DNA from 3 places in the Rhodococcus olei genome. Region 2 is predicted to be linked to each of the others. Evidence: riboswitches for the same ligand, from Rfam matches in the RefSeq annotation. Region 2 holds a riboswitch; each other region holds the start of a gene.

Region 1 (5,604 bases), on a different contig from region 2:
CAGCGGGTTCACCGGCGCCGTCGTGTCGGCCGGGGTGAAGCCGATCGCCGCCGCGGACGTCCGGGTGGTCGACACGGGGCCCGCACTGCCGTCGGTCCGACCGCCCGACGAGATCGTGCACCCTCCCACCGCCAGCATCGTCGCCAGGACGCAGCTCACGACCAGGGAGCGCCGCAGGCGCGCAATCATCATGCCTCCTCGAAATACGAGCGGACACGATGCCCCGCACGTCGGATACCACCAGGATATCGGCGCACCCGGCCCAGATGTTTCGGCCACCGGCCCGCAGCCCGGTGCATCCGGCCTCGGGACGGTCGGTGGGGCGGGCGCACGACCGCGCCCGGGTGCGATACGCGCGTCGCGCGTATCGCACCCGGGCGGGCCGGCGTGCCGGTCCATTGATCGCGAATTCCGATCACCCTGTTCGGCATTCGATATTGGACTTCGCCGACCGGACGCGGTTTCGTGGCAGACGAGTTCCTGCTCGAATGGCCCGCCGTCCGTGGCGATCGCCGCGGCGGTCGCGGTCGCGGACGGTCCGAGGCCACGTCTGCGGGTTCCGCGGCAGTGCCGGGCGAGGTGATCAGGGCGGTCATCCCGAACCCTCTGGTCGACACGTGAGGAACGACATGCACGAACTACTGCACATCGACACGGTCGGCCCGGACGAGTTCCGGGGCCGGTGCGCGGAGGGCTCGCCCGGTCGGGCCTACGGTGGTCACCTGGCCGCGCAGGCGCTGGCCGCCGCCCAGCGCACCGTCCGGGAGGGCCGGGCGGTGCACTCGCTGCACGGCTACTTCCTGAGCCCGGGCCGTCCGGAGGCCGAGGTCCGGTACGTCGTGCGGCGGCTCCGGGACGGAAAATCCTACGACCTGCGCGAGGTCACCGCCTGGCAGCAGTCGGACGCCGTCTTCACGATGACGGCATCGTTCAAGGTGCCGGAGTACGGCCCGCCCCGGCACGCACCGATGCCGGACACGCCCCCGCCCGATCTGCTCGCCGAGCGCGGTGCCGGACCCGATCGGACCTGGACGAACGTCGGCGAGCGCTCCGCGGTCGGCCGGGGCGTCGTGTTCCGGCCCGTTCACACCGGCTCCGGGTCCGGCGTGCCCGGCGAGTCCCGGCGCTCCCTCTGGGTCCGGGCCGCCGGGCAGCTGGGCGCCGATCCCGGCGCGCACGCGTGCGCCCTCACCTTCCTGTCGGACATGGCCCTGGCGCGGACCGCGGCCGTCGCTCATTCACCCGCGGCGGCGCGGGACCCGTCGACGATGTTCACCACCTCGCTCGACCACGCGATCTGGTTCCACCGTCCGTGCCGTGCCGACCAGTGGCTGCTCTACACCCAGAGCAGCCGCGCGTCCGGTGACGGGCGAGGACTGAGCACCGGCGAGATGTGGAGTCGGCAGGGCGAGCTGATCGCGACGACCACCCAGGAAGTTGTGCTGCGCGAACGTCGCGGGGCGGCACCGGACCCCGCCGCCGCGGGCTGATCGCCGAGTCGCGCGGGACGGCCGCGCCGGGAGCGGGCAGCGACGCGCACGAGGGCGTGACGGCCTTCCTCGAGAAGCGGCCGGTCGCGTTCGCGGACCGTCGGAGCCGACCCGGCCGCGATCTTCCCGGAGCGGTGCGGATCTGTGAAGAATGTTGCTGCACAGCGGATTCAGATCAAGGTTGCCGCGGCTCCGGCGAGAGTCTCGGTGAGACCCGGGGGAGGGGGTGGTCCCTGCTCGGGGACTCGCGGAGCCGGTGGGTTTGACATCGCGGCGACCGGTCTGCCATTCTCGCTGCAGGTTATGAGTGCCAGCGTGTAGCCCCGGCTTGCTGGCCGGCAACCCTCCGCCGCGGTGGGGTGCCCCGGGTGACGACCTGGCCGTGATTCCAACTCCGGGCACGGCAAGCGCGGACTCGATGCACCACCTCCTCACGCACGGGTCCCTTGACGTAAGGGATGACGCCATGACCGCTGTACTCGACACCACCCTCGCCTCCGTCGACGTCCGCGCTGAGAGCTGTTCCAGCACAGGTCCTTTCGCTCCAGTGTGTGGTTCCGACCTGCGCGCGCCGCTGCGCGACGGAACGACCGTCACCTACGCGAACTTCGACTACGCCGCCAGCGCGCCTGCCCTGTCCGCGGTCGCGGAGCGGGTCCAGTCGCTGCTGCCGTTCTACGCCAGCGTGCACCGCGGCGCCGGCTACGCCTCCCAGGTGTGCACCGAACGGTACGAGGGTGCCCGCGACGTGGTCGCGGACTTCGTCGGTGCCCGCGCCGACGACGTCGTGGTCTTCACCCGCAACACCACCGACGCGCTGAACCTGCTCGCGTCGTGCGTGCCCGGCGAGACCGTCGTCCTGGACATCGAGCATCACGCGAACCTGTTGTCGTGGAAGCGAAACGGCGCCCGGGTCGTCGAGTCTGCCGGGACCGTCGAGGAGACGATCCAGCGGATCGTCGCGGAACTCTGCACGCGTCCGGCCGCACTGCTCGCCGTCACCGGGGCGTCGAACGTCACCGGCGAGGTGCTGCCGATCGCCCGCCTGGCCCGGATCGCGCACGAGTGCGGCGCCCGGATCCTCGTCGACGCCGCCCAGCTGCTGCCGCACCGTCGCGTCGACATCGCCGAACTCGGCGTCGACTACCTCGCGTTCTCCGGTCACAAGCTGTACGCCCCGTTCGGTGCGGGTGCGCTCGTCGGTCGCGCCGACTGGCTCGACGCCGCCGAGCCCTACCTCGCCGGCGGCGGCGCCACCAAGAACGTCGAGATCGACTCCGTGCAGTGGGCCGCCGCCCCGCAGCGGCACGAGGCGGGCACCCCGAACGTGCTCGGTGCCGTCGCGATCGCCGCCGCATGCGAGGCGCTCGCCGGGTTCGACGCGGTCGCCGCGCAGCAGCACGAGCGGGAACTGTGCGACCGGCTCACCGCGGGCCTCGGCGCCGTCGACGGCGTCCAGGTGCTGCGCATCTGGCCGGACTCCCCGGACTCCGTCGGCATCGTGACCTTCACGGTCGCGGGAGCCGAACCGCGCGAGGTCGCGACGTTCCTGTCGGACGGGTACGGGATCGGCGTCCGTGACGGCCGGTTCTGCGCGCACCCGCTGCTGTCGCGGCTCGGGCACGTCGAGGGTGCGGTGCGGGCCAGCCTCGGCCTCGGCAGCAGCGGCGCCGACGTCGACCGGCTGATCGCCGCGGTCGCCGAGTTCGTTCGCGGGCGTGCGGCGGGCGACCCGCGCTAGCATCGATGCCATGACTTCGGCGACGGCAGCGGCGGCAGGCGGGCACTGGTCCCGTCGGCACGTCGACCTCTGCCGCACCGCGTCGTGTGCGTGTCCGGTCTGACCTACGTCACACCAGACCCGTTCACCCGCACCACATCCGAGGTACAGTCATGTCCCAGATCAGCACCCGGCCGCTGCACGTGGCCGTCGAACTCTCCGGCGCCGGCCACCACCCGGCCGCCGCGTCGCACACCGATTTCCGCGTCCCGCCCGGGCTCAGCGACTACTGGGTCCAGCTCACCGGCCCCGCGCTCGACCTCGACGCCCCGGGCTCGGTGGTCCGGACCCGCGCCACCGATCTCGGTCAGGCGCGGCGCGCGCGTGATGCCGCCCGCGCCCGCGCCGCGCGGGACGGGCGCGACCCCGACACGATCTCCGTTCTGCTCGACGTCGAGGTGCTGCTCGCCGACGATCACCGCGCGGCCCGGCTCGAGCTGGCGCGGCTCGATACCGGCCTTGCCGAACCCCGTGTCCCGGAGTCGATCTCGTACACGGGAACCGCGGCGGGGCTGGCCGGGTTGCTCGCCGACATCCGCGCGGCCGGGGTCGCGGACGGGGCCACCCTGTTGCCGCTGGTCCTGCCGAAGGTGCTCGACCGGGTCGTCGACGACGTGCTCCCCGTGCTGCACGACGCCGGCGTGACCCGGCCGTCCGCGGTGCTCGGCGAGGTCCTCGGACGGTTCGGGCTGTCGGTCGCACTGCTCGCCTCCTGACATCCGGGGGCGGGGCACCTCCGGTGGGTGCCCCGTCGCCCGGCCGGGTCACTCGACGTCGATCTCGAGACCGGCCGTGATCCGCACCAGCTCGCGGAACGTCGTCCGGAACACCGTGTTCGGGTGGCCCGCCGCCGCCCACAGCTCGGGGTACGCCTCCAGCGCGGTGTCGACGAACGTCGACAGGTTCGTCGGATGTCCGACCGGCGCGACCCCGCCGAGGGGCTGGCCCGTGACCTCCCGCACCACGTCCGCGGGCGCCCGCGTCAACGTGCCGTCGAGGCGTTTGCCGGTGCGCTCGGTGTCGACCTCGTGGGCGCCCGACACCAACAGCAGCACCGGTTCGTCGTCGAGCAGGAACACCAGCGACTTCGTGATCGCGCCGACCTCGACGCCGAGTGCCGCGGCCGCCTCGGCGGCCGTGTGGGTGGGCTGGTCCTGCGTGACCACCACCCCGTGGTGGCCCCGCGCGATCAGCGTCCTCGCGACGTGCGCCGCGTTCGGATGCAGTGTCCTCGCCATGACTCACCATATGACCGGGCGGCGTCGTTCGCTCGGCATACGGCCACGATCACTCGGCGCCGCCGGCCGCGCCGCTCACCCGGCGCGGCGCGCGCGGTGGCGGGCGGTGCAGCCGAACACGAGCGCGAGGCCGACCGCGGCGTAGAGCAGCAGCGTGCCGATCGGCTGTCCGGCGCCCGTGCCGTGGAAGTAGACGATGCTGCGCACGCCCTCGGTGCCCGCGCCGGGGGTGATCCACCGGCCGATCGCCGCGTAGAACGTGGGCAGCACGTTGGACCCGAACGCCCCACCGGCACTGGGATTTCCGAGCACCACGAAGAGCAGGATCGCGAGCGGGACGGCGAGGATGCCGAGCGCCGCCCGCAACCCCATCGTGAACATGCCGGTCCCGAAGACCACACCGGCGCCGAGCAGCGACAACGGCAGCAGGTGTCCGGTGAAGGTGCCGAGCAGCTGCGTGGCGATCAGCGCGCCGAGGAACCCCGACGCGGCCGCGTAACCGGCCATCAGCGCGGTGTGCACCCCGGCCTCGCGCAGCGTGCGCGGCGCCCCGATCACCAAGCCGATCGCGGCGGCCAGCAGGTACCCACCGACCACCCAGCCGATCGACAGGTAGAACCCGGACAGGCCGCGGTTGTCGTGCATGCCGACCGGTTTCTCGTCGCGAACCACGAACGTGCGCCCGGTGGTCGCACCGGCCGCCGTGAAGGTGCCCTCGAGTGCGGTCGCCGCGGAACTGCCCGCCGCGCTCGCGGTGATCAACGTGTCGGGGCCGGAGCCGGCCACGACATATCCGCCCATGACCTGACGGTCCGCGATCAGGGTGCGCACCTCGTAGGTGTTCGCGGCGACCCGGGCCGAGACGGGATGACCGTCGATCCCGTTCAGCCGGTCGACGACCTGCTGGTCGACCCCGGCCGGCAGCCCCGGCTCGGCGACGACCGCGATCGGGATGTCGCGCGGGGTGGGCTGGTGGAAGGCGGCGACGTAGCTGGTGATGAAGCCGAGCTGGAGCAGCAGGACCCCGACCGTGACCGCGATCAGGAGCTGACGCGTGCTGTAGCGGTCGGTCGGACTGGTGGACCGGTGCGGCTCG
Region 2 (5,604 bases):
CCGACGCGGTGCGCTCACTGCTCGGGCAGAAGCTCGCCGAGGGGCTCACCGGTCCGGAACTCGTCGACGCGATCACCATCGAGGGCATCGACGGCCACCTCTACACCTCGGGCCAGCCGGATCCGGACCTGGTGATCCGGACGTCCGGGGAGCAGCGGCTGTCGGGGTTCCTGCTGTGGCAGAGCGCCTACTCGGAGATCTGGTTCACCGAGGCCTACTGGCCGGAGTTCCGGCGCGTCGACTTCCTGCGTGCGTTGCGCGACTACGCGGCGCGGCACCGTCGCTTCGGGGCCTGAACGCGGACCCGTCCGAACCGAATTCCCGCGTTTCGCTTGACAGTGTGTCAGCGAGTGGGATTGTATGGCGCGCATCACATCGCCTCGGGGTCGGAGGGAACTCATGGCGTCAACACCCACCGTGTGCATCATCGGTGCCGGCTGCTCCGGCTTCACCACCGCCAAGCGGCTGCGTGACCACGGCATCGCGTACGACTGCTTCGAGGAGTCCGACGACGTCGGCGGCAACTGGTATTACAAGAACCCCACCGGCCGCTCCGCGTGCTACGAGAGCCTGCACATCGACACGTCGTCGACTCGCCTCCAGTTCGAGGACTTCCCGGTGCCCGCGGACTGGCCGCACTTCCCGCACCACACCCTGATGCACGGCTACTTCCGGGACTACGTCGACCATTTCGGGCTGCGCGAGACGATCACGTTCAACACCCGCGTCGACGCGGCCCGCCGCGCGGCCGACGGGACCTGGGACGTCACCCTCTCGAACGGCGAAACCCGCTCGTACGACGCACTCGTCGTCGCGAACGGCCACCACTGGGATCCCCGGATGCCGGAGTACCCCGGATCGTTCGACGGCACCGTCCTGCACAGCCACGACTACCGCAACCAGTACGAGCCGGTCGCCATGCGCGGCAAGAACGTCGTCGTCGTCGGCATGGGGAACTCCGCGCTCGACATCGCGTCCGAGCTCTCGCACCGTTCCGTCGCCCGGCACGTGTGGGTGTCCGCGCGCCGCGGTGTGTGGGTGCTCAGCAAGTACCGGGAGGGCAAGCCGGCCGACAAGATGATGATGCCGCCGTGGATGCCCCGCAAGCTCGGGCTGGCCATCGCCCGCAAGAAGATCCGGAAGTCGCTCGGGCGGATGGAGGACTACGGCCTGCCCGCCCCCGACCACGAGCCGCTCGGCGCGCACCCGTCGGTGAGCATCGACTTCCTGGCCAAGGCCGGTTCCGGCGACCTGACCTGCGTGCCGGCGATCGAATCGCTCGACGGCGATCACCTCCGCCTCGTCGACGGTCGCCGGATCCCCGCCGACGTCATCGTCTGCGCCACCGGGTACAAGATGAGCTTCCCGTTCTTCGACGATCCGCAGCTGCAACCCGATGCGCAGCACCGGTTCCCGCTGTTCAAGCGGATCGTCCGACCCGGGGACGACAACCTCTTCTTCATGGGACTGGCACAGGCGTCCCCGACGATCGTCAACCTCGCCGAACAGCAGAGCAAGCTCGTCGCCGGAATCCTCGCCGGCACATACGCATTGCCGGAACCCGACGAGATGCGGCGGATCATCGCCGCCGACGATGCGGCCAGCCTCGCGCAGTACTACCAGACGCCGCGGCACACCATCCAGGTGGACTTCGCGCGGTACGTTCGCGACCTGAACCGGGAGATGGAGGCGGGCCGCAAGCGGGTCACAGCTTCCGCAGTCGCAGCCGGTTGATGGAGTGATCGGCGTCCTTGCGCAGCACCAGCGTCGCGCGGGGCCGCGTCGGCAGGATGTTCTCCACCAGGTTCGGCCGGTTGATCGAGTTCCAGATGTCCTCGGCCGCGATCGTCGCGTGCTCGTCGGACAGGTTCGCGTAGTGGTGGAAGTGCGCGGCCGGATCTGCGAACGCCGTCTTGCGCAGCGTCAGGAACCGCTTGATGTACCAGCGTTCGATGTCCTCGATCCGGGCGTCCACGTAGATCGAGAAGTCGAACAGGTCCGACACCATCAACCGGGGACCGGTCTGCAGGACGTTCAGGCCCTCGATGATCAGGATGTCGGGCTGGCGGATCAGGTGGTACTGGCCCGGCACGATGTCGTACGAGCGGTGTGAATACACGGGCGCCGCAACCTCTTCCGCGCCCGACTTGACCTCGGTCACGAAGCGGAGCAGCTTGCGGCGGTCGTAGCTCTCGGGGAAGCCCTTGCGATGCATGATGCCGCGCCGGGTCAGTTCCGCCGTCGGGTACAGGAACCCGTCGGTGGTCACCAGGTCGACCCGGGGGTGATGGTCCCATCGGGCCAGCAGCGCCTGCAGGACGCGGGCCGTCGTGGACTTGCCCACCGCGACCGACCCGGCCACACCGATCACGAACGGCACCTGGCGGTCCGGGTGCTTGTCGCCGAGGAACGTCGCCGTCGCGGCGAACAACCGCTGCCGGGCGGCGACCTGCAGGTGGATCAGACGTGAGAGCGGCAGGTACACCTCCGCGACCTCGTCCAGGTCGATCTGCTCACCGAGGCCGCGCATGCCCTGCAGCTCTTCCTCGGTCAGCACGAGCGGTGTCGACTTGCGCAGTGTCCGCCACTGCTTCCGGTCGAATTCGACGTATGGGCTGGTCTCGCTCACCCTCGCCATGCGCGCGTCCCGGACTCGATCTGCATAGGGGAATTGTGCGCGCCCCCACGCCCGGGCGCTGCGGCGGGTCCGGGCACTAGTGTTCACCGGTATGGACGCTGCCACCTTCGTACGCGAGTATCTGCTGCTCGGGCTCGGTTTCGATCGCGTCGAGGAGGGATTCGTCGACGCGTTCACCGGCGACCCGGACCTGCGTCGTCAGGTGGCGGACGCCCCGGCGCCGCAGCCCCGGGACCTGGCTCGCCGGGCCGCCCGGCTGCGGGCCGAACTGCCGAACGTCGACCTGCCTGCCGCGCGAGCCGAATTCCTGGGCGTGCACCTGCGGGCGTTGGAGTGTTCGGCGCGCAAATTCGCCGGCGAGGAGATCGGATTCGTCGACGAGGTCCACGCGTACTTCGACGTCCGCATCGAACCCGGCAGCGTCGACGACTACCGGGACGCGCACCGCGCCATGGACGAGGTGCTCGCCGGCGACGGAAGCCGCCCGCTGGCCGAGCGGCTGCAGGCGCACCGGGCGGCCGACGAGATCCCGCCGGAGCGGCTCGCGGAGTGCGTCGAGGCGTTCTCGTCGGCCCTGCGCGACCTGGTGCGGGCCCGCTACCCGCTGCCCGAGACCGAGCGCGTCGAATACGAGGTCGTCGGCGACAAGCCGTGGTCGGGCTTCAACTACTACCTCGGCGACTACCGGTCGAAGGTCGCGATCAACTCGGACCTCAAGCAGCACATGGCGAATCTGCCACATCTGATCGCGCACGAGGCGTACCCGGGACACCACACCGAGCACTGCCGCAAGGAAGCCGGCCTGGTCGACGCCGGCCAGATCGAGCACACCCTCTTCCTGGTCAACACCCCGCAGTGCCTGATGGCGGAGGGGCTCGCGGACCTTGCGCTGGGTGCGATCGTCGGGCACGGGAGCGGAGCCGGCGGAGCGACCCGAGGGCAGGGCTGGGGGAAGTGGGCGCAGGAGATCTACGCCGACCTCGGGCTGCGGTTCGACGGCGAGCGGGCGGAGGCGCTGTCGAACGCGTCCGCGAAGCTGCTCGGGGTGCGGCAGGACGCGGCACTGCTGCTGCACGACCGGGGGCGCTCGCACGACGAGGTCGCGGAATTCCTGCAGACCTGGACGCTCGCCTCCCCGGAGCGGGCGCGGCAGTCGCTGCGGTTCCTGTCGTCGTCGCTGTGGCGGGCGTACACCTCGACCTACGTGGAGGGCTACCGGCTGCTCGGATCCTGGCTCGACCGCGCCGGCGACGCGGACGAGCGCTCGGAGCTGTTCCGGCGGCTGCTCGACGAACCGCTGATCCCGTCCGCATTGCGCTGACCCGGGTTTCGTCGACTACACTGGGGCCGCTTCACGAGTGCCGTCGCCAAGCCCCGACTGGACGGCCGCCAACCCCACGCTCGCGGGTGGCTCGGGTGACGAAGCGGCTGGCCCCAACCGGTGTCGGCACGAGCGCCCCCGGGGTTCCCGGGCGGCCCGAGGAACTCGGGAGATTCACATGGCCCACCCGTCCCACGACATTCCGGCTGCCGACGACCGGTGCACCCGCTACGGGCCGGGACACCAGGTGCACTTCGTCCACGCCCGCCGGAGCGGGGAGGACGACGACTCCGTCGACGTCCTCGCCGTGGTGCAGTCCGACGGCCTGATCCGACTGGAGTGGCCCGACGAGGTGGTGGTGCGCTGGCACCACGACACGCGCCGGTTGGCGGCGGCGCTGCGGCGCACCGGGGGTTTCGCCCGGTGGCGGCCGCGGTGGCACGCGCTCGCGGTGCCGTCCGGGCCCGGCCGCAGTCACCTGTTCAACCTCGCCGACCCTGCCGATGCCGCCGCCTGCGGCGTGGGGTCAGTCGCGCGGTGACCAGCCCGCCGGGCCGGGTCCGAGTGCGGCGAAGGAGCCGACATGTCCGCGGTTGTGTTTGACGCGCCGGGCCAGCCGCCAGGCGTCGCCGTGGCGCACCCAGGTGTCGTGGTAGTCGCCGAGGGTCCGGAACGTGAGGTCGGCGCGGTCGCCACTCCCGACGTGCAGGTCGCTGACGTAGGCGCGGCTGGTGGCGGTGTCCCCGTCGACGTCCACGAGGACGTTGCCGAGCAGGTGCTGCGTCGGGCCGCACTCGTCGAGGAACGCCCGGATCGTCGTGACCAACTCGGCGCGGTCCCGCAGCTCCCCGGTGCCGAGGTCCGCGGTCGCGTCCGCGAGGACGAGGTCGTCGAGGGCGGCCCAGTCGCGGTCGTCCATCGCGCGCGCGATCCGCGTCAGCGCGCGGGTGATCTCGCGTTCGGCGAGCAGGTCGTCGAGTGTCATCGCTGGCTCCCTGGGGTCGGTGTGGAAGGGGTGGGTGGGAACAGCGAACCCGAGCGCGGCGGCCGGGTGGTACCGCGATCCCGCCGATCGGGACGCGGATGCGGGCCGCGTACGCGGATCCGCCGGTGGGGTGCGGGTGACCTGGCCTTAGAATGAGGGCTGCCCCTGCCCGGCCTTCCGCTTGGAGATCCCTCTGATGACCGCTGTGCCCCGCACCGACGTGAACAACGCTTCGCTCGCCGAACTCGACCCCGAGGTCGCCGCGGCGATGAACGGCGAGCTGGCCCGTCAGCGCGACACCCTGGAGATGATCGCCTCCGAGAACTTCGTGCCGCGGGCCGTCCTCCAGGCCCAGGGCAGCGTGCTGACCAACAAGTACGCCGAGGGCTACCCGGGCCGCCGCTACTACGGCGGGTGCGAGCACGTCGACGTCGTCGAGAACCTCGCCCGCGAGCGGGCCAAGGCGGTCTTCGGCGCCGAGTTCGCGAACGTGCAGCCGCACGCCGGTGCGCAGGCCAACGCCGCGGTGCTGATGGCACTGATGAGCCCGGGCGAGAAGCTGCTCGGCATGGACCTCGCGCACGGCGGGCACCTCACGCACGGCATGAAGCTGAACTTCTCCGGCAAGCTGTACCAGGTCGCGTCGTACGGCGTCCGCGA
Region 3 (5,604 bases), on a different contig from region 2:
CCCTTCATCGGGTCACCGATCGGCTGACCGGTCTGCGCGTCCCACAGTTGCACGCTGTTGTTCCAGCTGGCGGAGGCGATGCGGCGGCCGTCCGGGCTGACCGCAACTCCCATCACCTGGTCTGGGGTGTCGATGATCCTGACCAGGTCGCGTTCGGCGAGGGCCGCCTGCATGAGTCCGTACTTCGTGTTGTCACCGGGGTCGACCGCATTGGCCGTGAGGACACGCTGAATGGCTGTCGCGTCGTTGGTGCCCGGGTTCAGACCGTCGAATTCGACACCGGCGTTCGCCATCATCGCCAGTGCGGCCTGCTCGCGGGCGCGGGTGTCGGCCTCCCCCTCCGCGATCTTCGCCCGCACCCATCCGGCAGCGGCGACCACCGCGACCACCGTCGTGACGGCCAGCACGGCCCGCAGCGCCCGGGTCCTCTTGTGTAGCGCGACGGCGTGCGCCTGCGCCTTCTCCCTGGCCTCCGTCTCGGCGGCCGCGAGGGCCTCGGCGGCCTGCTGCCGGTCGCGGGCGGCCTCCAATTCCGCTTCCCTGCGCCGTTTCTCGTCCGCCAGCCGGGCGTCCTCGCGCTGCCTCGACGCGAGGAGGAACTCGCGGGTCGAGCTCAGTCGGTCCCGGAAACCCGGTTTGGCGGCAAGGGTCTCGGCGCCACCGAGCCGATCCCCACCGAGCAGCCAGGACTCACCCCGGTCGCTCTTCGCCCAGGCGGCCGCGGTCCGCTCCAGATCGTCGGCCGCCCTGAGGTCGGTCGCTTCGGCGCGGAGCCACCCGGCCAGTTCGGTCCATTGCCGCAGCAGCGACTCGAGGGCCACCTCGACCACGACCTCGCCGTTGCGTTCGCCCTTGACCAGCAGTCGTCGGCCCACGAACGCGTCGATCAGCGCGCGACCGTCCGCGGGCAGGTCCGACCAGCGGGCGACGCGCCGCAGGGGCTGGTCGTTGTCCGGACTGACGGTCGCCAGCCACGGAATGAACGCCGCCTTCAGCCGCTCCAGCTGCCACCCACGCTCGGCGGGGTCGTCGGAGAGCAGCGCGTCGATCTCGGTCTGCACGACCTGGCGCATCCCGCCCATCGCCTCGTACTCCGCCACGGTGAGGTCGCCGTCTCCCCCGTAGTCGCGGTACAGCCGCGACAGGGTCAGCGCCAGCAGTGGCAGGGTGTCCGCGCCGCGCGTGGACTCGTCGAGCAGTCGGTCGATCAACTCCGGTTCGATGGTGAGCGGCCGGCCCGCCTCGGTCGCCCGCACCGCGGGCCCGGCGACGACCTCCTTGAACTGGGTCGGGGGCATGGGTTTGAGGTCGTCGAAGACGACGGACCCGACCGCCGCCAGTTCGGGAGCCGTCTGCAACGGCTCGTAGCGGTCCGATCGAATGGCGAACACCGAGACGATCGGCAGCGCCGACCCGCTGTCGCCGTCCAGCAGGCGCGCGAGCAGGGCGAGGAACTGCGTCGCCTCGGGCCCTGCTTCCGCCCCGAACAACTCCTCGGCCTGATCGACGGGCAGCACGAGCGTCGGCGGCGGCATCCCGACCGGAACGTCCACCACCCGGCCGAGCGCCGCGTCCTGTGCCTCGCGCAGCCACACCGCGAGCCGCTCGGTGTCGTCGGGGCAGGCCGCCTTGATCTCCCCCAACGTCGGCCGGGTCAGGCCGAGCCGGGCGCGCACCGCGTGGACCGCATCCGCGAATCCGCCGTCACCGGTCAGCGGTCGCCGGCCCGGCCGCACCACGTCGAGCGGCAGGAAGTGCCGGTCGTCCCGAGCGAGTCGGGGCAGCAGACCGGCGCGCAGGAACGAGGACTTCCCCGCCCCGGACGGTCCGAGGATCACGAAGAGTTTCTCGGCGCCCGGGGCACACATGCCGCGGAGCGCTCCGAGACTCCGGACGAGTTGCGCGTCCCGACCGAAATACACGGCCGCGTCGCCCGCGTCGAGCGGCTCCCACCCGCGATAGGGCGCCCGGTCCGGATCGCCCGGCGGCGGCCACGGGAAGCCCTCCGCGCCGACCCCGGACCGCCGCAGCCCGTCGTAGAGCCGCTCCAGCCCCTCGGTGAGGAACACCACCGGAGCCTCGTCCCCGGAGACCACGATCTCGGTGGTCGGCCCGTCACCGAACAGATCGCAGCGCTGCCACTCCGCGGTGATCTCGCGGCCGACACTCGGCTCCAGACGCGCCGGGAAGATCGGCTTGTTCAGGTTCTCGGCGGTGCGGTACTCCGCCTGGCATTCGCGGGAGCCGTCCCAGTTCCGGGACAGCAGGCAGATCACCGCCTCGCAGCGCGCGTTGGCCCGCTGGAGGGCCTCCTTCCAGCGAACGCCGACCGGGATTCCGGTGTGGCGGTCGAGGTCCAGGAAGATCTCGTCCGCGAGGCCGGGATCCCGCTCGGTCAACCACAGTCCGAGCGCGATCGCCTGGCGGTTGTCCCGGCTGGAGTGACTGAGGAATATGCGCGACATTGGGATCATCACCACTCGACGCCTCGTTGAAGGCCCGCTCTGCGTCCACAGTGCTGTCCCGACGTCGCCGCGTCACGAGTAGTCGACTACCCGGAAATCCGTGCCGGCCCGTCGACGCGGCGAGCTCCCGGTCCGGTCGAGGCACCGATCGCCGAGATTCTGCCCGCGTGAGCCAACCCGCTGCGGACGATGTGACCGGTACCGCTAAGATCGCGGGCAGGTCATGAGTGCCAGCGCCAAGCCCCGGCTCGCTGGTCGGCAACCCTCCATCCGCGGTGGGGTGCCCCGGGTGATGACCTGGTTCTCCGGGAAATCGGAGGACAAGCGCGGGTCCGCTGGGACGGACCCACCGACCGGGCCACGACCCAACGGAGGTTTCACCATGTGTTGTTGTCGCAGATAGGCCTCAGCCGTCCAGGGCGCCGTCGCGCCCGCATCTCCCACATCCTCTGGAGTAGAGACAACCCATGAGCGAGAGCATCGCCGACCCGTCGGCCAACTGGAGCTTCGAGACCAAGCAGATCCATGCCGGACAGACCTCGGACGCCACCACCAAGGCCCGGGCCCTGCCGATCTACCAGACCACCTCGTACACGTTCGACAACACCGACCACGCGGCCGCGCTGTTCGGGCTGGCCGAACCGGGCAACATCTACACCCGGATCATGAACCCGACGCAGGACGCGGTCGAGCAGCGGATCGCCGCGCTCGAGGGCGGCGTCGCGGCGCTGCTGCTCTCCTCGGGCCAGGCCGCGTCGACGTTCGCGCTGCTCAACGTCGCCGGCTCCGGAGACCACGTGGTGTCCAGCCCGAGCCTGTACGGCGGCACGTACAACCTCTTCCACTACACGCTCGCCAAGCTCGGCGTCGAGGTCACCTTCGTCGAGGATCCCGACGATCTCGAGCAGTGGCGCGCCGCGATCCGCCCCAACACCGTCGCGTTCTACGGCGAGTCGATCGCGAACCCGCGCAACGACGTCCTCGACATCCCGGGCATCTCCGCGGTCGGCCACGCGGCAGGCATCCCGCTGATCGTCGACAACACCGTCGCCACCCCGTACCTGCTGCGGCCGCTCGAGCACGGCGCCGACATCGTGGTGCACTCGGCGACGAAGTACCTCGGCGGCCACGGCACCGCGATCGCCGGCGTCATCGTCGACGGCGGCACCTTCGACTGGTCGCAGGGCCGGCACCCCGGTTTCACCACCCCGGACCCCAGCTACCACGGTGCGGTGTTCGCGGACCTGGGCGCACCGGCGTACGCGCTCAAGGCCCGGGTGCAGCTGCTGCGCGACCTCGGGTCGGCGGTGTCCCCGTTCAACGCGTTCCTGATCAGCCAGGGCATCGAGACGCTGAGCCTGCGGATCGAGCGGCACGTGCAGAACGCGCAGCGGGTCGCGGAGTTCCTCGAGGGCCGCGACGAGGTCGTCTCGGTCGCGTACGCGGGGCTGCCCAGCTCGCCCTGGTACGAGCGGGCGCAGAAGCTGGCCCCGAACGGGGCCGGCGCGATCGTCGCGTTCGAACTCGCGGGCGGCGCCGAAGCGGGCAAGAAGTTCGTCGACGGCCTCACCCTGCACAGCCATGTCGCTAACATCGGCGACGTGCGCTCGCTCGTGATCCACCCGGCCTCGACCACCCACGCGCAGCTCTCCGCCGAGGAGCAGCTGGCGTCCGGTGTCACTCCCGGCCTGGTTCGCCTGGCCGTCGGCATCGAGGGAATCGACGACATCCTCGCCGACCTCGAGACCGGATTCGCGGCGGCGAAGTCTTGACAGTCGGTTCCGTCTCCGGCGCCCGTCCGGCCGGTCCCCTCGCGGGGTTCCCGTCGCCGGACGGGCGGCTGGCGCACGTCTCGGTCGGCACCCTGACCCTCGAGAGCGGCGCGGTGCTGCCCGACGTCACCCTCGCGGTGCAGGTGTGGGGCGAGCCGAACGCGGCCCGGGACAACGTGGTGCTGGTCGAACACGCGCTGACCGGCGACTCCCACGTGACCGGGCCCGCCGACGCCGACCACCCCTCACCCGGGTGGTGGGACGGCATGGTCGGTCCCGGCGCGCCGATCGACACCGACGAGTGGTGCGTTCTCGCCGCCAACGTGCTCGGCGGCTGCCGCGGCACCACCGGCCCGGCCTCACCCGCGCCGGACGGTGCGCCCTGGGGGTCGCGCTTCCCGTACATCTCGATCCGGGACCAGGTGGCCGCCGAGGTCGCGCTCGCGGATCGTCTCGGCATCGATCGGTTCGCTGCCGTGGTCGGCGGTTCGATGGGCGGGATGCGTGCCCTCGAGTGGATCGTCGGCCACCCGGACCGGATCACCTCCGCACTGGTCCTGGCCGTCGGGGCGCGTGCCACGGCGGACCAGATCGGCACGCAGACCACCCAGATGGCGGCCATCACCACCGACCCGGACTGGCAGGGCGGCGACTACCACGACACCGGGCGGGCCCCGGAGGCAGGTCTGGGCATCGCCCGGCGGATCGCGCACCTGACCTACCGCACGGAGGGCGAGCTCGACTCCCGGTTCGGCAACGCGCCGCAGGACGGCGAGGACCCGCGGGACGGCGGCCGGTACGCGGTGCAGAGCTACCTCGAACACCAGGCGGCGAAGCTGGTCGCCCGCTTCGACCCCGGCACCTACGTCCTGCTGACCGAGGCCATGAACCGGCACGACGTGGGTCGCGGCCGCGGCGGCATCGAGGCGGCGCTGGCGTCGTGCACCGTCCCGACGATCGTCGGTGGCGTCGACTCGGACCGGCTCTACCCGCTGTGGCAGCAGCGGGAGATCGCCACCCACCTCGCCGGCTGCGAGGGCCTGCGGGTGGCGAACTCGAAGGACGGCCACGACGGGTTCCTCACCGAAGCCGCCTGGGTGACCGAGCTCCTCGGGGAGACGATGGCAATGGCCCGCGACGGGCGCCTCTCGTCCTGACGGTCTCCGCTCGCCGGTAACCGCAGTTTCGCCAATGCGTCCATCGCGACGGCGCCCGCTCGCTGGCATCGGCGCCGTGCGCCCGCCTGCGATGGACCCCATGTCGACGCCCCCTGCACCGCTGACCGGTGGGCCACAGCTGGTCGGGCTGCCCTCCGCCACGTCGCCCGGACGGCACGGCGGCGCGGCGGCGGTCTCGCACCCGGCGGA

The links. Region 2 has a riboswitch for S-adenosylmethionine ahead of ABD951_RS23755 (hypothetical protein). Riboswitches for the same ligand answer to the same signal wherever they lie in the genome.
Region 1: linked by a shared signal. The riboswitch ahead of ABD951_RS27505 (aminotransferase class V-fold PLP-dependent enzyme) and the one ahead of ABD951_RS23755 (hypothetical protein) in region 2 are both predicted to bind S-adenosylmethionine.
Region 3: linked by a shared signal. The riboswitch ahead of ABD951_RS10770 (bifunctional o-acetylhomoserine/o-acetylserine sulfhydrylase) and the one ahead of ABD951_RS23755 (hypothetical protein) in region 2 are both predicted to bind S-adenosylmethionine.

Annotation. Positions count from the first base shown of each region.
Region 1 is NZ_BAABFB010000075.1:602,602-608,205, reverse strand. It holds gene ABD951_RS27515 (L,D-transpeptidase) at 1-189, opposite strand, end outside; gene ABD951_RS27510 (acyl-CoA thioesterase) at 630-1,490, shown strand; SAM riboswitch class IV at 1,790-1,906, shown strand; gene ABD951_RS27505 (aminotransferase class V-fold PLP-dependent enzyme) at 1,957-3,231, shown strand; gene ABD951_RS28765 (putative leader peptide) at 3,242-3,334, shown strand; gene ABD951_RS27500 (hypothetical protein) at 3,384-3,986, shown strand; gene ABD951_RS27495 (YbaK/EbsC family protein) at 4,035-4,508, opposite strand; gene ABD951_RS27490 (hypothetical protein) at 4,584-5,604, opposite strand, start outside.
Region 2 is NZ_BAABFB010000070.1:62,988-68,591, reverse strand. It holds gene ABD951_RS23775 (isoprenyl transferase) at 1-296, shown strand, start outside; gene ABD951_RS23770 (flavin-containing monooxygenase) at 400-1,734, shown strand; gene coaA (type I pantothenate kinase) at 1,706-2,638, opposite strand; gene ABD951_RS23760 (DUF885 domain-containing protein) at 2,730-3,959, shown strand; SAM riboswitch class IV at 3,989-4,098, shown strand; gene ABD951_RS23755 (hypothetical protein) at 4,138-4,500, shown strand; gene ABD951_RS23750 (nuclear transport factor 2 family protein) at 4,486-4,944, opposite strand; gene glyA (serine hydroxymethyltransferase) at 5,141-5,604, shown strand, end outside.
Region 3 is NZ_BAABFB010000030.1:262,634-268,237, reverse strand. It holds gene ABD951_RS10775 (nSTAND1 domain-containing NTPase) at 1-2,465, opposite strand, end outside; SAM riboswitch class IV at 2,685-2,798, shown strand; gene ABD951_RS10770 (bifunctional o-acetylhomoserine/o-acetylserine sulfhydrylase) at 2,933-4,237, shown strand; gene metX (homoserine O-acetyltransferase MetX) at 4,234-5,394, shown strand.